2 regions of the Peptoniphilus grossensis genome follow, and region 1 is predicted to be linked to the other one. Evidence: a T-box and tRNA genes for the amino acid it is inferred to sense, from the RefSeq annotation. Region 1 holds a T-box; the other holds one or more tRNA genes.
What was found. A T-box is a leader RNA that pairs with one kind of tRNA and senses whether it is charged. The one in region 1 lies ahead of serS (serine--tRNA ligase), so its partner is inferred to be a tRNA-Ser.

Region 1 (12,263 bases):
CTTATTTCCGGAATAGCTATGTACACTAAGGGAGTAACTAGATGGGCAAAGGTAATTGGTGTCGAGCCAGAAAATGTAGCAAGATATACAAATTCTTTAAAGGAAGGGAAGCCAACTGAAGTTAATAGAGGCGAGACTCTCGCCGATGGATTGTTATCAGTTAAACCTGGAGAAAGTGTTTTTCCTATTGTAAGAGATTTGGTTGATGATGTTGTAACTTGTGAAGATAAAAGTATTAAAAAAGCTTTGGATTTGTTGTATAATAAAGAAAAATTAATTGTTGAACCGTCTTCTGCTATTGGACTTGGAGCAATTTTAGAAGGAAAAATAAAATACGATGAAAGAGACAAATTAGTTTTAATCATCACAGGTGGTAATGTGGAAGGTAGAGTAATTGAAAAAATAATTAATTCTTAAGGAGGAAGCTATGAGGGATTTTATTTGTAGTAAATTTAGTAATGTAGAACCATCTGGAATTAGAAAAATTAACGAAAAAACTCTTGAAATGGAAAGAGAAGGAAAAAAGATCTACCATTTTGAAGTTGGCAGACCTGATTTTGATACTCCAAAGGTTATAAAGGATGCAACTATAAAAAGCATTGAAAGGGGAGATGTTTTTTATACTTCAAATTTTGGAATTATGCCACTGAGAGAAGCTGTTGCTGAAAAATTAAGAGAGGATAATAATTTAGATTATTCTGCAAAGGAAATTCTAATAACGGCAGGTGCATCTGAAGCAATTTTTGACACTTATTCATTAATTTTAGAAGAAGGAGACGAAATCCTAATTCCAAATCCATGTTGGCCAAATTATGTAAATGCGGCTCATATCATGAATGCAGTGCCAGTTAGATATAGTTTGTCAGAAGAAAATGATTTTCAAATTGATTTTAATGAGTTAGAAGAACTTGTTACAGAAAAAACTAAGGCAATTGTAATTATCACGCCATCAAATCCAATTGGATCTATGCTTTCAAAGGAAACTTTAGAAAATCTTGCTGATTTTGCAAAAAGGAAAGATATTTTAGTAATTTCTGATGAAATTTATGAAAAAATTGTCTACGGAACTAAGAAGCACTATTCTATAGCATCCTTTGATGAAATGAAAGAAAGAACTATTACTATTAATGGTTTTTCAAAAACATATTCTATGACTGGTTTTCGTCTTGCATATATTGCAGCACCAGAGGAATATATTAGAGTTTTAAATATTATTCACCAACACAATACATCTTGTGCAACATCCTTTGTGCAACATGCAGGTATCGTTGCTCTAAAAGAAGGGCAAGAAGGTGCACAAAAAATGTTGAAAGAATACAAGAGAAGGCGTGATTATATTGTTGAAAAAGTTAATTCAATAGATGGGCTTAGCCTAAATAATCCTGACGGGGCTTTTTATGCTTTTATTAACATCAAGGGAGTTGGAGTTAGTGCAGAAGAATTTTGCAAGTATTTACTTGACGAATTATGTGTTGCACTAGTTCCAGGTAATGTATTTGGAACAGCAGGAGAAGGCTTTGTGAGACTTTCCTATGCAAGTAGTTATGAAGACATTGTTGAAGGTCTAGACAGGATAGAAAAAGCTTGTAAACATTTTATGAATAAGTAGAAAGTTTTTGTCAATATAGAAAAATGGAAAAAATTTTCGTTATTATTTTAAATGTAATTATCTTTGGACTAATGTCAATTTTACTTTCTAGGATTGGTAGAGAGGGGAGTCTACTATTAAAATTGATTTATTCAATAATTTTAGTCATGGCAGGATTTAATATAGCAAATAAAATAGAGTAGGCTTCATTATGAATCCTACTCTATTTTATTTGCGTAAGTTTTTAAAAGTATGCCAACGACTTTATGAAATCTTGCGATATTGGTAATATAAGCGTAGTCGTTGCCATAAATTTTTTTGATGTTTAAGCTCTCCGATTCTTCACCAGTGAATACTCCAAAGGTATTTATACCCATTAATCTTGTCAAGAGAACTTCCTTTGATGTGTCCATGACTGCTTCGTCATCCTTATAATTTTCGCCGGGAATTTTTGATGTACCCACAATTCCTATGTCAATTTCATCAAAGGGAAGTCCATCAGTTAAAATTATTAAAAATCTCCTTGAATCATAATTTTTTGAAATTAAATGTCGCATGAATTTTATTGCAAGGCCATCTCGGTTAGAGCCGCTGGGTGAATACTTGAAGATGTTCATGTTTTTAATTTGAGGGTCATTGTAATCTCTATATTTTTTTATAACGAGATAATTGTAAAAATTATTGTAAGAAAAAATCCTAGTTTTTATATTTAAGCTTGTTAGAGACTCTGCAATAATGTAGCTTTCTGTTGCTACAATTTCTTTTCTTTTGTTTTGGGATGCAGAGGAGTCTAGCAGAATGTCAACAAAAATTTCGTTGGAATCCTTGTGATTTATTTTATTGAAAATTTTATAATCGCTAAGTTCCTTTGATTTCCAAATTTCAGAGGCAATAATTTTTCCCTCATTTGATTTTGCAATTTCATCTTCAGATTCTCTCAGCAGAGAATTTTTTATTATGCTTGAAAGTTCACGAATTGCACGTTGATTTTGGATTTTGTTGTCTTCGTAAAATTTTAAATTTTCTAGGTAATTATTATTTTCTTCTTTGGCAAAATAGGAATTTTTATTTTTAAATTCGCCACTGGGAAAATAAATTTTAATATCATTATGAATGTCTGTTGCGATTTTTGACGCAATTTTATCGGCAGTATGCCTTTTGATTTTTTCTATACCATAGTGTTTTTCTAATGCGTCGTAAATATTTTGGTCGCCAAAATTATTTTTAAAATTGTCTTCTTTTACATTTATATCTCTATAATCGTCGTTAAAGAAAGTAAACTCAGCAGATTCAATATTGTACCTTTCGAGAAAAGTGTTGTCCACAAATTTTTTTCTTTTGTAAGGGCGATTGTTATTTGAAGAAGAGTTGGACTTTGCTTCCTTTTTTAATTTCTCATAACTTTCGTCAATGTCATTTGGAAGATTTTTGTTAATGTGAAAATACTTTTTGAATAAATATTTTAAAAATTCTAGGTACTTAAATGTGTCTAAGCTTTTAAAACCATAAATTTCATCTAACATTTCTTCTAAAACTTTTTGAACCTTTGGGAATTTTCCTCTTTCTTTTCTAATGTATCCAATTTTTAACTCTGTTGTTAAAATTATTTTTTGTCTATTCAAGTGTTTTAAAATTTCTTCATCGTGAGATTTTTTGAAATCCAAAGTGCCAGGTCTTTCTAAAATCATTTCATGTGAAAAAATATTTTCAATAATTAGTTTTGAAATTTCCCATAAATCTTTTTTATTGTTTAAATTATTTATATATCTTTTGAAAAAGTCATCAATTGTATAAAAATAAAAATATTTCGACGCATAGCCAAGGATTGCAGCTTCGTAGGAGTCCTCTGGTTTTAGCGAGAATTTAAAAATATCGAAGTTATAAAGATCTGAAACAGTCCAAAATATATTTTTTAGTCTATTTTTATCCTTCAAATAAATCAGCTCTTTCAATATTTTTTATAAAGAGAGTGTCTATTACATCTGTAACGATTTCTCTCTCGTAGGAGTCAAAGGTTTTATCTACAATTCCAAGTTCAAGGGAATCTCTAATGCCTAATCCTTTATTCATAAGTTCAATGCTAGAAAGGAGTCCGCGAAGATCAATTGCCTTTGAAGAAATTTCTGAGTTAAGGGATTTCTCTTGCAAGTCCAAAAATAATTTTGTGAAAATTTTTATTGCATTTTTATTTAAATTTGTATTTTCTTTAAATAATTTTTCCAAATCGCTTTCTGCTATTGTTGGCATATCAATTACCAAAAACCTTGATACCAAGGCTTCGTTTAAATCACGAGTGCCAATGTAACCGTAATTCATTGTTGCTATAAATCTCGTTGCATCATTTAAGTTTAGTCTTCCATAACCAGAAACATCGATAACTCTCCTGTAATCAAGAGTTGAATGCACAACAGAGAGTGCTTCGTTTTTTGCCATATTTATTTCGTCAAATACTGCAAAGCCACCTTGTTCTGCGGCTTCGTAGACTGGTCCTTTTTTTAGGATAACTTCATTATTTTTAAAAGTATCAGAACCAATAAGACTTGAAGGGTCTGATGTAATGTTTAGAGAAATCGTCCAAAGAGGTCTCTTAAAAAGATAGGCAAGATTTTCTGCTAAAACATTTTTGCCCGTTGCCTTTGGTCCAGATAGAAGGATGTTATCGCCAGATAAAATTGCTGCGATTGCCTTCTCCCAAGTTTTTTTGCCATAATATTTATATTTAATTTTTGGAATTCTATATCTATATTCTTCATTTAATTCATGTTTTTCTATAAATTCATCCACTCCATTGAGTAGATCTTCTGAAACGCCTTGTGAAAGTAAAAACTTTCTCATTTCATCACCTCTAGCATATTATAACAAAAAGAAAAAATTTTATCTTAAATAATAATTTGTAAGAAATTGAAAAATTATTCTATGATATAATAAAATAAAAGGGGGATTATTATGGCTTGTGTGTCTAAATCTATAATAAGTTTAATAATAGGTTTTGGATTTTTTGTTGCAGTTTTTGTCCTTATAATATTGGCAATAATTGCCTTAATAAAATATATAAAAAACAATAGATGAACTAAAAATTAAATATATGACAATGGAAATGTTTTAATTTTACCATAACCTTTTATGATAATTAGTTGTTTTAAATATTTAATTTTACAAGGTTGTATGATATTGTAAATGTTAGGATTTATAACTAGGTTCAAAATATCAACGATTATTTTTATTTACAAAGAAATATTTTGATTAATAATCTTTTAACATAGTATTATTTAATTAGTTGACTTTACTTTACACGCTAAAGACTTGAACTTATTTTTCCTTGTGGTATAATATTAAAAACTAAAAAAGGCGATAATTGAGAATAGTAATTTTAAAAAGTTTTTTAGAGAGCAGGTGGTAGGTGCAAATCTGTAAACATTTAAAGTGAATCCACCTCATAGTCTATGAATTTTTAAGTGAACCATTTGGTTAATTAGGGTGGCAACGCGGGTCTCTCGTCCCTTTAGGGATTGAGGGGCTTTTTTTTTATTTTAAGGGAGGATTTATGTTAGACATTAAATTTGTAAGAGAAAACCCAGAAGCAGTTAAGGAAAACATCAAAAAGAAATTCCAAGATGAGAAACTTCCACTAGTTGATGAAGTTATAAAAATCGACGAAGAACTTAGAGAAGCAAAAACTAAGGGAGATAATCTTCGTGCAGAAAAAAATCAAACTTCAAAAGAAATAGGAAGCTTTATACAAAAGGGTGAAAAGGATAAAGCCGAAGAAGCTAAAAAAAGAGTTGCTGAAATAAATAAAGAAATCACAGAATTAGAAGCAGCTGAAAGAGATCTTGGCGAAGAACTTAAAAAAAGGATGCAAATTATTCCACAAATGATTGATGATTCAGTGCCAATAGGAAAAGACGACAGTGAAAATGTGGAAATCGAAAGATTTGGTGAACCAGTTATACCGGATTACGAAGTACCCTATCATGTTGATATCATGGAAACCTTTGATGGAATTGATTTAGATTCAGCTAGAAATACATCAGGAGCAGGATTTTATTATTTAAAGGGCGATATTGCAAGACTTCACTCTGCAATTTTATCCTATGCAAGAGATTTTATGATTGATCGTGGATTTGAATATCACATTCCACCATTTATGATTCGTTCAGATGTTGTTACTGGTGTAATGAGTTTTGCTGAAATGGAAAATATGATGTATAAGATTGAAGGAGAAGACCTTTATCTAATTGGTACATCAGAACACTCAATGATTGGTAAATTTATTAATACAATTACTCCAGAAGAAGATATGCCACTTGCATTAACTTCTTATTCTCCATGTTTTAGAAAAGAAGTTGGAGCTCATGGAATAGAAGAAAGAGGAGTTTATAGAATTCACCAATTTGAAAAGCAAGAGATGGTTGTAATTTGCAAGCCCGAAGATTCAAAGGATTGGTTTGTAAAATTATGGCAAAATACAGTGGACTTCTTCCGTTCATTAGAAATTCCTGTAAGAACTCTTGAATGTTGTTCTGGCGACTTGGCAGATTTAAAGGTAAAATCTCTTGACGTTGAAGCCTTCTCTCCAAGACAAAATAAATACTTTGAAGTTGGATCTTGTTCAAATCTTGGAGATGCACAAGCAAGAAGACTTAATATTAAACTTCGTGGTAAAAATGGAACATATCTTGCACATACTTTGAACAACACAGTTGTTGCACCGCCAAGAATGTTAATTGCCTTCTTAGAAAATCTTCTACAAGAAGATGGCAGTGTAAAAATTCCAAAACCACTTCAAATGTATATGGGCGGAAAGGAAAAGATTGTTCCAAAAAAATAATTTAAGAGAATATTTTTGGGTAATATTAACTTAGATTGTTTTAGGCAAAATAATTTGATATAATTTATTCACTTAGGGGAGTAACTTTTAAATTTTCAGTCGTCATTACGGCATTGCCCGGCTGGAAAGCTTAGTATTAAGTATGTGAGACCGATGTAACAATCGGTCTCTTTTTTTATTTTATATGAAATTATAAGGAGGAATTATGGAAAAAAATTGGTATAATCAGTCGCCAGATGAGACCTTGAAAAATCTCTCGACAACAAAAGAGAAGGGACTATCTCATGAAGAAGCTCAAAACAGATTGCAAGAGTATGGAGAAAATGCACTTGAGGCAGAAAAGAAAAAATCCTTTGGAGAAAAGCTAAAGGAGCAAATCCTAGACCCAATGATAATTATTTTAATTGCAGCAGCAATTGTATCTGTTTTTGTAGGAGAAGCCCTTGATGCTGGAATTATCATTGCAATTGTAATTGTAAATGCCTTTCTTTCAATTTATCAAGAGGGAAAAGCAGAAGAAGCCATTGAAGCACTACAAAAGATGTCTTCGCCAAAGGCAAAGGTAATAAGAGATGGCGAACATGAAGAAGTTGATTCAAATAAATTAGTTCCAGGAGATATTATTGTCCTTGAAACAGGAGATATTGTTCCAGCAGATTTAAGGCTTATAGAATCATCAAATTTAAAAGTCGACGAATCATCACTTACTGGAGAATCTGTTGCTGTGGAGAAACACTATGACGCAATATATAGTGGAAAAATGGAAATTGGAGATAGAGAAAATTTAGCTTATTCTTCAACAATTGTAACTTACGGTAGAGGAATGGGAGTAGTTATTGAAACTGGACACAATACAGAGATTGGCAAGATTGCAACTTCAATTGCAACGGTAGGAGAAGAACAAACACCCTTGCAAAGAAAACTTGCAAAACTTTCAAAAACTCTTGGAATTTTGGTAATAGTAATCTGTGCAGTTGTAATGGCTGTTGGACTTTTATATAAACATGATCCATTAGATATGTTTATGACAGCAATTTCACTTGCAGTTGCAGCTGTGCCTGAAGGCTTACCTGCCATAGTAACAATTGTACTTTCAATTGGCATGGGCAAGATGGCAGAAAAAAATGCCATTGTCAAAAAACTTTTGGCAGTTGAAACTCTTGGAACAACTACAGTAATTTGTTCCGACAAAACTGGTACTCTAACGCAAAATGAAATGACAGTTGTAAAAGTTTTTACCGACGGAAATGTTTATGATGTTTCAGGAACTGGCTATGCTCCAGAAGGAGATGTAACTAAAAAAGAAGAGGTAGTTACAATAGAAGATGATGAAAACTTAAAAATTTTATCATCAATTGCAGCTCTTACTAATGATGCAAAATTAAAGGTGAAGGGCAGCGAAGCATCCATTACAGGAGATCCAACTGAAGGTGCGCTCCTTACTTTTGCAGAAAAAGCAGGAAATGGATTAGAAAATCTTTATAAAAAATTTGATAGGCTGGAAGAAATTCCCTTTGATTCAGATAGAAAGATGATGACAACTTTTCATGACAAAATTTTTGACGAAATCACATCTTTTACAAAGGGTGCACCTGATGTAGTATTAGATAGATGTAGTAAAATTTTAATTGGCGGAGAAGAAGTTGAACTAGACGATAAACTTAAAAAAGAAGTTTTAGATAAAAATTCAGAATTTGCAAGATCCGCTCTTAGATGTTTAGGTTATGCTTATAGAAAACACAAAACTCTTCCAAGTGAACTTACATCTGAAGTTGTTGAAAAGGATATGGTCTTCGTTGGACTTACTGGAATGATTGACCCATCAAGACCAGAAGTTAAGGATGCAATAAAAGAATGTAGAAGTGCAGGTATAAGACCAATTATGATTACAGGCGATTATCTTGAAACAGGTCTTGCAATTGCAAAGGACCTTGGTATTGCAAAATCAGATGATGAAGCAATAATGGGTAGAGAATTAAATGAAATGTCTGAAGCAGAACTTCGAGAAATAGTAAAGAAAAAATCTGTCTTTACGAGAGTTTCTCCAGAAAACAAAGTTCAAATAGTAACCGCCTTGAAACAAAATGGACATATAGCAGCTATGACAGGCGATGGTGTAAATGACGCACCAGCAATTAAAAAGGCAGACATTGGCATTGCAATGGGAATTACAGGGACAGATGTCGCTAAAAACACAGCAGAAGTAATTTTGACAGATGACAACTTTGCAACTATTGTAAATGCAGTTGAAGAAGGACGAATTATTTATTCCAATATTAAAAAATTTGTGGCATATTTACTTTCATGCAACTTGGGAGAAGTGTTAATAGTTTTAATTTCTATATTGATGAACTTGCCAGTGCCGCTTATTCCAATTCAACTTCTTTGGCTTAATCTTGTAACAGATTCTTTTCCAGCCTTAGCTCTTGGAGTTGAAAGAGGAGAAGCTGACATAATGAAGGAAAAACCGCGCGACCCTGACGAACCAATCCTAGACACAGAAATAAAAATAACAGTTGCAATTCAATCTATTGCAATAACAGTTGCAACACTTCTTGCATATTTTATCGGCTTAAAATGGTATGGATTAGGTGAAGGACTTCACCACGCAAGGACAATGGCATTTTCATCACTAATAATTTGTGAACTTCTTAGATCCTATACGGCAAGATCAATTGACAAGACTGTTTTTGAAATTGGAGTATTCACAAATAAAAAATTAGTAATGGCAACAGCATTTTCTTTCTTATTGATGCTAGTAGTAATCTATGTGCCAGTGTTAAACGATGCCTTTGGACTAATGGATTTAGGACCAAGAGAAATTGCAGTAGTGCTTGGCTCAGCAGTAATACCACTTTTAGCAGGAGAAATCCAAAAGAAAGTAAGATTTAGGAAAAATAAATAATTTATTATTAAATAAAATTTATAATGAAAAGCCGACATTGAAATTTAAGAGGTCAACTTAAATTTTTGTCGGCATTTTTATTATAAAATTTGTAAATAGAATTTTTATAATGCCTAAAAATCTTTAGCCTTTTTTATTGAAAATTTTAAATATCTTGACAAAATAAATACACGAGGTTAAAGTGTAGATATAAAACATATACACTTTAGATAAAAGGGGTTTGAGAAATTTATGAAAAAAGATTTAAAAATTTATATTGGCGTTTCATTTATTCTTCCATACATAATGGGATTTGCAATTTATTACTGCAAATTAAACAATATAAATACAAATATTTATCCTCTATTTCAAATGTTTATGCCATTTCTTGGTGTAGTAGCCTTATTGTACAGTGAGGATAAGAGTATTTTGAAGAATAGTGTAATTAAAATTTATATAATTACAAGTTTTATTTTATTTGCATTTTCAATAATAAATATTTTTTCTTCTAATTTTAATACAAGCTTTTCAGATTTTATAATCTTGATATCTGCGATTCCAATGATTATATGTATTTCAACTATGGATAAAAATCTTAAAAGAAAATTATGTTTAGACAATCCAAATAAGAAAACAACATTGTTAATTTGTCTAGTTTTTATAATTATTTATTTTCTAAGATTATTTTTGGGAGGTATATTACAGGGAGAAACAAGAGAGATAATAAAAATCTTAAATATTAATAGTGTAAAAATTCTTGTTTCAATTTTTATTTTTTCTTTTTTAAATATCGTGCCTTTTATAGGCGAAGAATATGGTTGGAGAGCATATTTAGCACCAAGGCTAAAGGAAATTTATGGATATAAAAAATCTATTCTGATTACGGGCTTTATTTGGGGGATATGGCATTTACCACTTAATCTTTTCTACTATTCCGATGGTCAGTTAGCATCACAGATTTATTCAATACTTGGGCAAATTGTATTTTGTACATTTTTTGGAATATTTTTAACTTATGCTTATAATAAAACAAAATCTATTTGGGCTCCTGTTATGATACACTACTTAAACAACAATTTGGCATTATTATTTATTACAGATATTTCCAAGGATATTTTTTCTGGTCAACATTATGATTTAAAAGGATTTTTATTTACAAGTATAAGTTCAATTATATTTTTTGGAATCTTTATATTTTTTAATCACGTTAAAGATGAAAGCCTTTGGGAGAAATCGGTATTTGAAAACATAAAAGAAGACTAATTTTTAGTTTTTTTACCTAAATAATAATTAAAATAAATTAAAATAGTTTTAGCATAGAAAAAATGTATAATAAATTTAGGGGTTAATTATTGAATTATGAAAGGAGAGATAATTATGAAAAAGAGAGATTTGACAAAGTTTAAAACTCCACATACATATGCGATTATATTTTTCGTGGTAGTTTTATCTTGGATTCTTACTTTTTTAATTCCTGCTGGTAAGTTTTCAACTCATGAAGTTGAATATGAAAATGCAAATGGAGAAATTAGTTCAAGAACTGTATTGCAAACTGAAACATTTAGGTACATGCATCCACTAGACAAAAAATTTTTATCTGAAAATTTAAGTAAGTTATTTGAAGATAAAGAAGCTCTAGAAGAACATGAAATTGACGAAGATGGTTTTGCTCTACTTTTAAAAGAGCCAGCAGATTCTTGGACGGTAGAAAGCTTAGCTGAAGTTGGATTAACAGATGATACTTTATATGAAATTTATGGAGAAGATTTCTATGACACTTCAGTTAAATTAAATAAAACTGCAACTGTATGGGGTACAGAGGACTTCAATGGTTTTGGTTTTCTAAACTTTTTATTTGAAGGTTTAGTATCAGGTGACAAGTATGGATCAGCGGTTGGTATAATTGCTTTACTACTTGTTGTTGGGGGAGCCTTTGGAATTATAATGAATACTGGAGCAATTGATGCTGGTATTTATGCAGTAATAGACAAGACAAAGGGACTTGAAAAATTTGCAATTCCCATTTTATTTTATTTATTCTCACTTGGTGGAGCTACATTTGGAATGAGCGAAGAAGTTATACCATTTTCTATGGTAATGGTCCCCTTTGTAATAGCCCTTGGTTACGATTCAATTGTCGCTGTAACAGTTACCTTTGTTGCATCTCAACTTGGAAATGCAGTTTCATGGATGAGTCCATTCTCAGTTGCAATTGCACAAGGTATTGCAGGTATTCCTGTACTTTCAGGGGCTGGATTTAGACTTATATGTTGGGTAGTAGTTACAGGACTTGGTGCAGCTTATACAATGTTATATGCACAAAAAATTTACAAAGATCCTAGAAAATCTGTAACTTATGAAAATGACAATAAATTTAGACTAAAATTACAAGAAGATACATCTGCAAAAGAATTTAAACTTGGTCACAAGATTATATTATTAGAAATGCTTGCAGTTTTAATTTGGATTGTTTGGGGAGTTATGAAAAAGAGTTACTATATTCCAGAAATAGCATCTCAATTCTTCGTAATGGGTCTTGTTGGAGGTATAACAGCAGTTATATTTAAGCTAAACAACATGACAATTAATGATATGGCTTCAAGTTTTCAATCAGGAGCAGCTGACCTTGCAGGCACAGCAGTTGTAGTTGGTATGGCAAAAGGAATATTAATTGTACTCGGCGGCAGTGATGCAAATAGTTTTTCAGCATTAAATACAATACTTTATTCTGTGGGCAATGCCTTTTCAGGTGTACCTAAGACTTTAGCTGCCATAGGAATGTATTTATTCCAATCACTATTTAACTTAGTAGTAACATCAAATTCTGGACAAGCTGCTCTTACAATGCCGATAATGGCTCCACTTGCAGATCTTGTTGGACTTTCTAGACAAATTGCAGTACTTGCTTATCAAATGGGTGCAGGATTTATGGACGCCTTTACTCCAGTATCTGCAAGTTT
Region 2 (12,263 bases), 990 kb from region 1:
AAAAAATTATTTATTTTCATAATAATAGGATAAGCTCTCACTTATCCTTAATCCCTCTCTAATTCTACAAGTTCACTCTCGTCATATTCTTCGACATTAAGTGATATTGATTCAGCTATAAAAGTTTTGTTAAACTCACGAGTTCGCTTTATTTCATCAAGTTCTAAATAGGCTATTTCTTTTTCTTCTTCAAATTCATACATGACTTTTACAAGTTCTTGTATTGTGTAAGTTGAAACTACTGTCGCCTTGCCTCTATTTGTCTTTACAATTTCGCCGGCTCTTGGCATTTTCTTGTTAATACATTCGTAACCCTCTTGTTCGTATTTTAGACAACACATAAGCCTGCCACAAATGCCAGAAATTTTTGTGGGATTTAAGCTTAAATTTTGGTCCTTTGCCATTTTTATTGAAACTGGTGAAAATTCGCTTAAAAATGTGGAGCAACAAGTTTGTCTGCCACAGCATCCAAGTCCACCCACGAATTTTGCTTGGTCACGAACTCCAATTTGTCTAAGTTCAATTCTTGTTTTAAAAATTGCGGCTAGATCTCTTACTAATTCTCTAAAGTCCACTCTGCCCTCTGATGTGAAATAAAACAATAGTTTTGAGCGGTCAAAGGTGTATTCGCAGGAGATTAGTTTCATATCAAGTCCATGTTCTTTTACCTTTTGCTCGCAAATTATAATTGCTTCTTTTGCTTTATTTCTATTTTCCACATTGATATTTTCGTCTTCTTGATTTGCAATTCGTATTACTGGTTTAAGCTCGCCCTTAATGCTTTCTTCTTCTACTTTTTTTAAAAGTTTTACTGTGCCAAATTCAAGTCCACGCACAGTTTCTACTATTACATAATCGTCAATTTTTAAATCTATATCAATGGGATCAAAATAATAGATTTTGCCAGTTCTTTTAAATCTAATTCCAGCTATTTCTATCATCTAATTCCCCCTAATTCCATTAAAAGTGTTTCTACATTTAAGTCAAAATTTATATTATTTTCATTGCGTTTAAGTGCATTTATAATTGCGTCATAGGATTTTATTATTTGCGATACATTGACATCTTCTATTTTTAATAAGTCTATTTTATCTATATTTGCAATTTTTTCTTCTCTGCCACTTTTTATATATATTAAGTCCATGTACCATGTGAGCATAAAATTCAAAATATTTTCAAATTCATTTTTATTATCCTTGAAAAATTTTATTTCGTCAAAAATAAATTCTGTCTTTCTTATAATTTTGTCAATTAATTTTATTACATCTTCTCTCTTGGACAGAAGTTCAGGATCTTCGTAATATCTAAGGGCAAGGCTTACACTCCCCTTGGAAAGTCGTGAGAAAAGTTTTGCATTTTTTTCTGTAATATTTTTTTTAATCAAAAAGTCTTCTATTCTATCTCTTGTTACATCTGCAAATTTTAAAATTCTGCATCTTGAAATAATTGTGGGAAGAATTTTTTTCATGTTGCTTGAAATTAATATTAAAATCAAGTAATCCATTGGCTCTTCCAAGGTTTTTAAAAGTGCATTTTGTCCTTCTACTGTTACTTTGTCAAAATCGTCTATGATTACAACTTTGTGGCTACTGTTATAGGGTTTTGAGAAGGAATTTTCGATGATTTCTTCGATTTCTTCTTTTTTTATTATGCCTCCTCCCTTTACTATGAAAAGGTCGGAGTCTTCGTATTGATTTATTCCACTAAAAAATCTGAGGGATTCGCTATTGTCCTTTAAGATTGCTCTTGCAAAATTTTTTGCATGTGAAAATTTCCCTATTCCCTTTGAGCCGCAAAAAAGATAGGCGTGGCTATAAGATTTCTCTTGTAAATCTCTTTCTAAGCTATTTATTATTTCTGGGTTTTCTAAAAACATTAAATTCTCTTTGAGTCTTCCAAGTCAACTACAAATATTGTGGCTCCAGAAACCTTGAAGTCCCCTTCCTTTATGTGAATGTCTTCGGGTTTAGTGAGTTCCTTAAAAATTGCGTAAATCCTATCTAGTTCCCTTTCTTCGCAGCCTAACAAAAGTGTGGTATTTCCCGATTTGAAAAAACCACCTGTTGAACTTAGCCTTGTAACATATATATCTTCGTCTAAAAATTTATCTATTAGTGCATCTGTGTATTTTTCTTGCACTATTGCTATTATCATTTTCATAATATCACCTAAAACTTTTTAAAATCAAATACTTCAACTACAAAAATTGTCGCTCCACCAACTTTTACGCTTATTGGCACTGGAATCATGGCTTGACCAGGAATATTAATTGGTTGGATAGTTCTTTTTACTTCTCTTGTTTTTGAGTTTTCTTCTAAAATCTTCATGAACTTATCTTTGTCTTCATCGTCAATCCCTGAAAGGATTGTAACATTTCCCGATTTTAAAAATCCACCAGTGGAACTTATTTTTGTAACTTTAAAATTATTCTCGTTAAGAGTTTTTATTAAATTTTCGCTATCTTCATCTTGAATTATTGCGATTACAAGTTTCACACAACCATCCTCTCTTTTAGAACTTTCATGCAGTCGCAAAAAACTTCTTCTATACTTTTATTTACATCTATAAAATAATAATTGTCTTCTTTTTCTAAATTATTGTAGTAGTCTCGAACTTTTTTGTGAAATTCGTCTGGTTCTCTCTCTAATCTGTCATAGCAGGATTTATCTTTTCTGTGAAGAGTTACGCCACTGCTTCTAAAGATAAATACAATGTCGGGTTTAATCCTTCCCGTTGCAAAATTATTTATGCTTAAAATGTCTTCTATTTTTTGTCCCCTTGCATATCCTTGGTAGGCAAGAGATGAGAGTACGTACCTCTCACAGAGAACTGTGATTCCCCTTTCTAAAGCGGGAATTATTTTTTCGTAAGTATGCTGGGCTCGTGATGCAGAGTATAAAAGTGCTTCTGTCCTCATGTCCATTTCCCTTAAATCTTCGTCTAAGATAATTTCTCTTATTTTTTCAGAAATTCTCGTGCCACCGGGTTCTCTTGTCTTTATTGTATTTACTTTCTTCTTTAAAAGTTCTTCATAAATTAAATTGCAAATTGTTGATTTTCCAGACCCGTCTGGTCCTTCAAATGTAATAAATGCACTCATTTAACTACCTCAATTTTATCTTCGTGAAGTCCTATTATTTCAATTCCTTCATTTAAAAACCTATCTATACTTTCTATAATTTTATCGTCAATAATCTCGCCAAAACTCACTAGGGGTACTCCTGGTGGATAGGCTGCTATTATCTCTTTGGAAATTCTGCCCTTTGCATCCTTATATGCAAGGTATTCGCCCCTTGCTAAAAAAGCTTTTTTTGGCATCATTTTTCTTTTTGGGATTTCAATTTTTAAGGGCGAAATCTCCTTGTATTCATTGTTTTTGTAACTTAAAATTGCATCTTTTAATTTTTCTATTTCAGCTTTAGAATTTATTGGAGAAATTAGGGCAAGAGCATAGTATAAATCGCCCATTTCAAGCCTAATGTTTTTGTTTTTTAAAAAGTCCTTTAGGACTTCTTCGCCACTCATGTTGCCAATTCTAAATATAAATTTCATTGGATCTAGTGCTATTATAGAGTCGTGGCTTAAGTCTAGGTTATAATTTATTTCTCTTTTTAGGCTCTCAATATCTTCTATTCTATTTTTTAACTCAAATCGTCCAACTTCGTCCATGTATTTTAGCCCCGCTTCGATGGAAAGCATAAATAAATAGGAGGGCGATGTGCTATTATAAATATTTATAAATTTTAAAAGTTCATCGTGAGAAAATCTATTTGTACCTCTGTGAATTAATGCAGTCTGCGTAAGCGAAGGTATCATCTTATGCGTTGAGTTTATAACTAAGTCGGCACCTACTTCTATTGCTGAATATTTTTTTAAGTCTGAAAAATATAAATGTGCTCCATGGGCTTCATCGACAATCACTGCAATGTCATTGTCATGCAAAATTTTTACGATTTCCTTTAATTTTAAAATTCCGCCAAAATAATTTGGGCTTACTAGTACGCAAGCTTTTATATTATTTTTTTTGATTTTATATTTTAGTTCTTCTTGGTCTATGCCAAAATACATGGCACGATTTTCATCGTAAATTGTATTTAAGTAAATTGGGTCTAAGTCATTTAAAAGAAGGGCGTTGTAAATGGACTTGTGTGCGTTTCTCTGTATTAAAATTTTGTCGCCCGAGGATGTAGCCATGGAAATTGCAATGTGAAGTGCTCCCGTAGATCCATTTGTCGTCATAAAGGATTCTTTTGAGCCAAATATTTTTTTTATCTCTAAGTGCAAGTCCTTTATTGCTCCCCTTGGATTTAGGAGATTGTCTGTGTCTAATATCTCAGTCAAATCACTTTTTATATCCAAATCAAAAAAGTTCTTGCCTTTGTGAGCGGGCATTCCAAAAGAGATTACATCTTTAATTTTATTGATTTCATTTTTTAAAGGGCTCTTCATATTTTCCTCAACTTCCTTTAATTATACTATAATTTATAATCATTTAAAAGTTAGGCCTTTTCATAAAAATCTCCCTTAATTGAAACTTCGCCACTTGAAATGGTGATCTTTTCTTCTCCAGTATCCACTATTAAATTGCCCTTTTCGTTTATGTCGATCCCCTTTGCCGAATATTTTTTGCCATTTAATTCAAAGGAAAGTTCCCTTCCAATTACTAGTGAATGTTTTTTGTAATAGTCTATAATTTCGTGGTCTTTTTTTCTATAATTATTTTCATAAAAGGCATTTAAGATGCTAGATAAAATTTCATTTCTTATGGTATCAGTTTCAATATATCCTGCAATGTCCTTTAATTCTTTGAAACTATCGTCCTCTGGTTTGTTGACATTTATCCCAATGCCAACAATTACGGACTTCACGCTCCTTGATTCAAAGTCTGCATCAAGTTCTGATAAAATTCCACAAATCTTTTTGCCCTTTAAAAATAAATCGTTGACCCATTTTATTTGAGGTTCTTTCCCCGTAGACTCTTTTATACCTTGAAGAACGGAAACTGCCGCCTTCACTGTGATTAAATCAAAAAAAGAAAAATCAAAAAATTCCTTTGGATGTAAAATTATGCTAAAGTAAACTCCGCTTCCCTTTGGCGATTTAAAAGTTTTGCCCGTTCTTCCACGTCCTCCCCTTTGCATATCAGATACAATTACTGTAAAATCCTTGACCTCGCTAGAATATAGCCTTCGCTTTGCTTCGGTATTAGTTGAATCAATTTCATCAAATACAATTATGTCAATGTCCTTTAATTCTTCACGAAGTCCCTTTCTTATTCCTTCTTCAGATAATTTATCGTCTGTTTCTAAAAGTTTATAGCCAAGTTTTGTTTGAGCTTCAATTTGAAATCCGCTTTCCTTTAAGCTATTTATTGCCTTCCAAATTGCCGTTCTTGAAATATTTAATTTTTCTGCCAATTCTTGACCAGAAATATAATTTGCTCTGTTTTTTTCTAATTCTCTTAATACAATATCCTTTGTTTTCAATATATCACCTTCTTGACATTTTTATAAATCTACTGTAAAATGATTTTCTAGGCTATGGAGAGATGTCCGAGTGGCTGAAGGAGCCCGCCTGGAAAGCGAGTATACATGAAAGTGTATCGGGGGTTCGAATCCCCCTCTCTCCGCCATCGCCATGCTAAGCGGGAAATTAGCGATGTCCTGTACCTGCAATTCGCTACAGCAGGGCTGAATTCCCTATCTAGGATTTTAATTTTATCGCCTGCCCCATATAAGTGGTGTTGATGATTGGGTCCTGCGCAACAGAAACTTATGAACCGTGTCAGATCTTGATCGAAGCAGCACTAAGTAAGATCTTTTGTGTGCCGCAAGGGTCGCCTGATTTGAGCTAACTGTATGGGTAACGGATGAGGTTAACTTTCGACATAGGGTGCATGGCTACATATTAGTCCCATTTATTTAGGACTTTTTTCTTTTTTAATTTTGATACATTTAAGATTTCTTTATCCTTCAAAACCCCTTTTTCTCTCAAGTATTTTTCACTTCTAGAATAAAAGCCTCTCTTTGAATTTGTTACATAGAAATAATCTCTTATGTAATTTTCCTTTTTATACTTATAATCCTCTAAAAGGGCATCTGTGTTTGAAAAAATTTCTATTCCCTTAAAATATTTTTTGAAAAAATCTTTTTTTAGGTGAAGTCCACTTGACGCCAGAAAAATTAAATCGTAGCCATTAAAATCAAAATCTTGGAAATATTCATCGCAAATTTTTTTTATAATTTCATCTGCTATTGTGTCATTACATGCGTTTATAAGTAGTGGAGCGTTAAAGTATTTTACATAGGATTTTGTGAAATTATCTAGAGTTTTTTCTTCTAAGGTAAGCTTTGATGAAAGACACAAAATTTTTCTGTGGGCAAGTTTATTTTTTAAAGATTTTTCTCCAAATTCCGCATTTTTAAAATCTTTAAAATAATTTATGGCGTCAAAGTCCATGACATAGACTTTTTTGTCCTTTTTAAAAAATTTTTTTATATATTCAATTCGTTCATTTACGGCGTCCCTTTTGTAAAGCCCGTAGTATTCAAACTTGTCGTCAATATAATAGTTTAAAAAGTCACGATGTTCTTGGTATAGACCTACTATGCCAGGCCCCGTGTCAAAAACTGCCAAATTCTTCACCTACTCTCACTTTGTATACTTGTTTATAAATTTTACTAAAATAAAAATATGCTTCCTCTAAAGATTTTTTGTCTTCAAATATTCCAAAAATTGTTGCGCCGCTTCCACTCATTAATGCCGCAGATTTAAAGTCAATTAATTTGTTTTTAATCTCCAATAAATCTCTGTGCATATTAAAAACTACATCTTCCATTTTATTTCTCAGAAGAAAATTTAGTTTTTCTATGTCTAATTTATAAATTGCATCTAAAATTTTTTGAAAATCTATTCGCTCATCATCTATCTTTGCTTTTTTGTAGACCTCCTGTGTTGAGATGCCATATCCGGGATTTATGATTAAAATATTTTCAAGATATATTGGCCTTACATCTTCTAAAATATCGCCAATGCCACTGGCAATTTTTGTCCCACTAGTCATCATATATGTAAAATCTGCTCCAAGATCCTTTGCCATTTCTATTAGCTCCTCCCTTTGAAAATTTAAGTCATAAAGTTCATTTAGTGCGTAAAAAGTAGCTGCTCCATTGGAAGTACCGCCAGCAAGCCCTGCTGCAATTGGAATTTTTTTATTTATTTGAACTTTAAAGGGAAGGTCATGTCCAGCTTTATTTTTTAAGGTTTCATAAGCTTTGTAAATTAAATTGTCCTTTATGTCAAAGTTAAAGTCTTGTGAGATTTCTACTTTATTGCTTTTTGAAAAATTCATCTCATCGTAAAGATCTGTCATTACCATTAGGGTTTTTATGTCGTGGTATCCATTTTCCCTTTTGCCAATTATATCCAGTGATAAATTTAATTTTGCGTGGGCATTTTTTTTAATCATAATACACCTCAAATTAATTATAATTCATAATTTATTTTTTTGCATCAATGTATATTAAGGCTTCTTGCTTTATTTTTCTTTTATTATAAAATTTAATCTTCTCTTAAAATTTTTCGATAAATTTAGGCAAAAAAATAAGCTGCCTAAGCAGCTAATATTTTATGAAATCATCTTTGCATCTTTATAGCTTACATCTTCGTCTAAAACTGTAACTTTCACAGTTGATGTCAGTACATCAGAATATGTGTAGCTTGCAGTTACAAGTTCCTCTCCGTTAAAAACTTCAAGTACAAAAAGACTTGGATAAATTGCTTTTAATACTCCTTTGCGAGTAACAATTTTTTTTCTGCCCTTGTTGGCTTGTACAATAACTTTCTTTCCAATATGATTTTCAAGTTCTTTCTTGATTAATTGCATTTGATTCATTTGATATCCATTCCTTCCAAATACTTTTAATACTAATTTATTATATTATAAAAGTCTAACTATGTCAAATAAATTTATTATTTTACTCCATAAAAAATTTTTTGTCAATGAATATTTCAACAATTTTGAAATATTTTTTTTCCCTAATTTTTATTCTATAACAATAATTTTTATTTCAAAGTTATTTTATAATTTTTTTATTTCTTATTCAAAAAGCCCCTAGAACTTGTATTTTTTAAATAAGTCTAGATTTTTCAACTCAACTATTGTATAATTATGTATTGTTATTAAGTGGATTGGAGGTATTGATGCAAAAAAACAAAAAAGTCATTCTAGGAATGAGTGGCGGCGTAGATTCGTCTGTTTCTGCAATTCTCTTAAAAGAAGCTGGCTACGATGTTACAGCTGTTTTTATGAGAAACTGGGCTGAAGATGACGGAATGTGCACGGCAAGAGAAGATTACATTGATGTAGTTTCTGTATGTTCTCAACTTGATATAAAATACTTTACTGTCAATTTTGAAAAAGAATATAGAGATAGAGTTTTTTCTTACTTCCTTAGTGAATACAAAAAGGGCAGAACTCCCAATCCAGATGTAATGTGCAATACTGAAATTAAGTTCAAGGCATTTCTCGACTATGCAATGGATTTTGATGCTGATTATATTGCAATGGGTCATTATGCTCGTACAAAAAATATCCATGGTAAAACTTATCTTTTAAGGGGAGCCGATCCTAATAAGGATCAGTCTTATTTTTTGTCAAGGGTTAGGTCTGATGCACTTGCAAAGACTCTCTTTCCCGTTGGCGAGTTAAAAAAGGACGAGGTAAGGAGCATTGCAAAAAAGTATAATCTTTCTACTGCTTCAAAAAAGGATTCTACTGGAATCTGTTTTATTGGCGAAAGAGATTTTAATGAATTTTTAGACCAATTCCTTTTTACTAAACCTGGCAAGATTGTGGACGAAAGGGGCAATGTAATTGGAGAACATTCTGGTCTTATGCACTACACAATTGGTCAAAGGCGTGGAATTGGCATAGGTGGCGTTGGAAGTGGTGAACCCTTCTTCGTTGCCGACAAAGATTTGAAAAATAATCTTTTAATTGTAGCACAGGGAATTAATAACCCTGCACTCTATAAAGATGAGTTTGAAGTTGAAGATGTTTTTTGGATTACAGAAATTCCTTCTCTTCCCGTTGATTTATCTGTTAAAATAAGATATAGAGCAAGCGATGAAGATGCGATGCTTGAAAATAATAATGGTAAATATATTGTTAAATTGAAAAAATCACTCAAGGGTGTTACGCCTGGTCAAGTATGTGTTTTTTATCAAGGCGATGTATGTCTTGGTTCAGGTATTATAAAATAATTTTGGAGGTATATATGAAATTAGTTTTAAACAAAAGAGATGCAAAGGGCAAAAACAAAGTTGATAAACTTAGAGTTAAGGGTGAAGTTCCTGGAGTTCTTTATTCAAAGGGAGAGGAAGCAAAGTTAGTATCTGGTCTTGAAAAAGATTTACTTAAGGTTTTTTCTGATGAGGGATTTTCAAATATTTTTGAAATCGAAGTTGATGGAGAAACTGTTTCCGTTCTTTTTAAAGAAGTTCAAATGCACCATATTAAAAATGCAATGGTTCACTTTGACCTATTTGAAGTTGATATGAACACTGAACTTACTGTTGCAGTTCCTGTTGTTCTTGAAGGTAGAGAAGAAGTTAAGGTTCAACCATCTTCATTAATCCAAGTATTAAACGAAGTTGAAGTAACTTGCCTTCCAAAATATCTTCCTTCTGAAGCTATTGTAAATGTTGTTGAAATGCAAATTGGCGATGTTAAAACTGTTGCTGACCTTGACATTTATGGCGACGAAAATATTAAAATTGACATTGATGCTGAAGAAACTGTTGCAACTCTTGTTGAACCAACAGAAGAAAAAGAACCTGAAGAAGGTGAGGAAGAAGTTTCTGCAGAAGTTCCTACTGTTTCTGAAACTGAAGAGGACGCTGAATAATAATTTGTATTTTAAAAGGGCTCGAGAAGCCCTTGTTTTTTTGTCAATTTTTAGTTTTTTACTCTATAAAAATTTTAAGACTCCCCTTGGATCTTCTAAAATATTTTCAGTGTATTTTTCTAACATCTCTCTGGAGCCAGTGCCACATAGTACGCCTAATTTTAGGGTGTCCCTTCCAAAAATCATATCTACTTTTGAATCTCCAACAATTATAATTTCATCATCTTTAAGGGAATACTTGTCCTTAAAAATTTCTAGGCTTTCTGTACTAGGTTTCTTTTCATATAAATCTGCTGCTGCATAAAAGTCAATAAATTTGTCAAGTTCTAAATACTCCATAGAAAATTTCGCCTGCCTATAATTATCGGAAGTGAAAAGTCCTATAAGAATTCCTCTTTCTTTTAAGTCCGCAAATAAACTTTTTAGGTCGCAAGTTTCCTTTATTCCATCTTTATTGTTTTTTAAAAATTCTAGCAGAAAATCGTCAATTTCTTTGTAAATTTCCTCTATGCTTTCCTCCATAAATTCTGAAAATATAATCGCCAAATCCTTTACAGTTTCAGAAGAAAGAATAGAGTTTTCATCTACTTTTTTATTTTCTTTTACTCCTATTTTTTTTAAAAGTTTTTTCTTTGAATCTTCGCTTAAATTTTTCACCTTTAAAAATTCTACAATTGATTCCACCCAAATTTTAGAAAATTTAAGTAGAGTTCCATCTTTATCAAATAAAATTGCCTTGATCATACTAATTTTTGAAGTTCCTTCCACCTTTTTATCTTTTTAACACTTTTTTCTAAATTATAGAAGTAGGGATTAGTGAATCCGTAGAGTTCTCCATCCTCACATCTTACATTTGCCCTCACATAGTGATAATTTTTATCTAATTTTAGCTTTACATGCAAATTATCTTCGTAAGTTTCATAAATTTCTCCATCTACTATTAATTCTATATGAATTTTTTTATTGTGAAAAGTGTTTTCTTCCAATTTCATAGTAAATTCATATTTGCCTATTTTTTTTAGTTCAATTAATTTTTCACGAGATACAGAAATTTTTCCTTGGAGCATGGCTTTTTTTATTTCATCTTTTGAAAGATTTTTTGCAAATATAAAGGTCTTTGGATCTCCAAGAAGCGATGGATAATTTGAATTTTCATATTTTTCATAGGGATAAAGGTGTGAATCACTGCCGCCAATTCCATAAACTACGTAGCCATTTTTTAGAAGAATGTCCCAAGCAAGAAGTGCTTTTTCCATTGCGTCAATTGAAGTCAAATATGTTGGGTCATTTATAATTTCCATAAATTTTAAGTCAGACAAATTATAATCAGAAACTAAAAATTCAAAGGTTTCCATAAAGGGATGATTTATAGAGTAAATTTCCCCTTTAATATTTTTTAAAACTTCCTTTAGCCAATCTTCTGTATTTAAACCTTTAACTGAAAATTTAGAAAAAATAGATTCATTTGTGAAAAATAAATTTATATGCCCAAACTTTGACGTGATTTCCGTTCCTTCGATAATTAGCAAATCACTTTTTGGAAATTTGCTATGATTAAAATTGTGATCCGTTGGAGCAAAAAAGGAAAGTCCTCTATCCTTTGCAATTTTTATATTTTCTTCTCTTGAAAGTTTTCCGTCAGAGTAAAAAGTGTGGGTGTGAAAATCTCCTGCGTACCATTTTTCCTCTTCACACTTAACTTCATCTTCTGTGATTGAAATTTCATCCTTTGAATTTAGGTCGCTATTTTTTTCTTCAATTTTTAAAATTACGTCACTTTTTTTATGAAGAATATAGGCTATTTTGTAGTCGCCACTTTTTAAGGCTTTAAAGCCATTTGAAGATTTTAAAATATTTTTCGACATATATCTTTCGGTATCTCTATTTGTAGTGATGCTACCCACAATTTCATCTTCTGCATATACAAATAAAGTTATAAAAAAATCTTCTCCTTTTATGCTAAGCTTTAGTGAATTTTCTTTTAAATCTTCTAAATTTATTCTTAAAATCAATTCATTGTAGCCATCTTTTAAATTTTTTGTAATGTTTTTCATTTTTCTCCTTAAAAAAGCTCTGGGCTTTAACCCAAAGCTTTTTTTTAATTTTATTATTTGTTAATTTCATCAAGTGCTGCTTGTGCAGTCTTTGCTGCTTCATCAAGAGCAGTTTTTGCATCTACATTTTGAAGTTCGACTTTATCCGCTGCAATTGAAAGTGCGTCTGTGATTTTTCCATCTGTTGGGTCAATAAAGGCAGGTGAAGCGTGCATTGCTTGTTCATAGGGAACTCTTGCATAAGGATTTTCTTCTATAAATTTCTTGTATTCATCGACATCTTTTGCAGACTTTCTTACAG

Region 2: it has a tRNA-Ser gene. The T-box ahead of serS (serine--tRNA ligase) is inferred to sense a tRNA for this amino acid. The anticodon was not compared.

The regions. Positions count from the first base shown of each region.
Region 1 is NZ_MJIH01000001.1:1,818,758-1,831,020, forward strand. It holds gene BIV18_RS08750 (threonine ammonia-lyase) at 1-417, shown strand, start outside; gene BIV18_RS08755 (pyridoxal phosphate-dependent aminotransferase) at 428-1,609, shown strand; gene BIV18_RS10680 (hypothetical protein) at 1,633-1,791, shown strand; gene BIV18_RS08760 (vWA domain-containing protein) at 1,807-3,522, opposite strand; gene BIV18_RS08765 (AAA family ATPase) at 3,512-4,423, opposite strand; gene BIV18_RS11295 (hypothetical protein) at 4,535-4,657, shown strand; T-box leader at 4,931-5,093, shown strand; gene serS (serine--tRNA ligase) at 5,133-6,419, shown strand; gene BIV18_RS08775 (calcium-translocating P-type ATPase, SERCA-type) at 6,625-9,324, shown strand; gene BIV18_RS08780 (CPBP family intramembrane glutamic endopeptidase) at 9,556-10,566, shown strand; gene yfcC (putative basic amino acid antiporter YfcC) at 10,681-12,263, shown strand, end outside.
Region 2 is NZ_MJIH01000001.1:828,924-841,186, forward strand. It holds gene BIV18_RS04100 (alpha/beta hydrolase family protein) at 1-20, opposite strand, end outside; gene BIV18_RS04105 (PSP1 domain-containing protein) at 48-941, opposite strand; gene BIV18_RS04110 (DNA polymerase III subunit) at 938-1,876, opposite strand; gene BIV18_RS04115 (cyclic-di-AMP receptor) at 1,876-2,160, opposite strand; gene BIV18_RS04120 (cyclic-di-AMP receptor) at 2,169-2,495, opposite strand; gene tmk (dTMP kinase) at 2,492-3,100, opposite strand; gene BIV18_RS04130 (aminotransferase class I/II-fold pyridoxal phosphate-dependent enzyme) at 3,097-4,449, opposite strand; gene BIV18_RS04135 (biotin--[acetyl-CoA-carboxylase] ligase) at 4,500-5,486, opposite strand; tRNA gene BIV18_RS04140 (tRNA-Ser) at 5,543-5,632, shown strand; RNA gene ffs (signal recognition particle sRNA large type) at 5,636-5,900, shown strand; gene BIV18_RS04150 (hypothetical protein) at 5,908-6,645, opposite strand; gene ispE (4-(cytidine 5'-diphospho)-2-C-methyl-D-erythritol kinase) at 6,623-7,468, opposite strand; gene BIV18_RS04160 (Veg family protein) at 7,628-7,894, opposite strand; gene mnmA (tRNA 2-thiouridine(34) synthase MnmA) at 8,203-9,264, shown strand; gene BIV18_RS04170 (50S ribosomal protein L25) at 9,279-9,908, shown strand; gene BIV18_RS04175 (HAD family hydrolase) at 9,972-10,652, opposite strand; gene BIV18_RS04180 (CehA/McbA family metallohydrolase) at 10,649-11,962, opposite strand; gene BIV18_RS04185 (ABC transporter substrate-binding protein) at 12,016-12,263, opposite strand, start outside.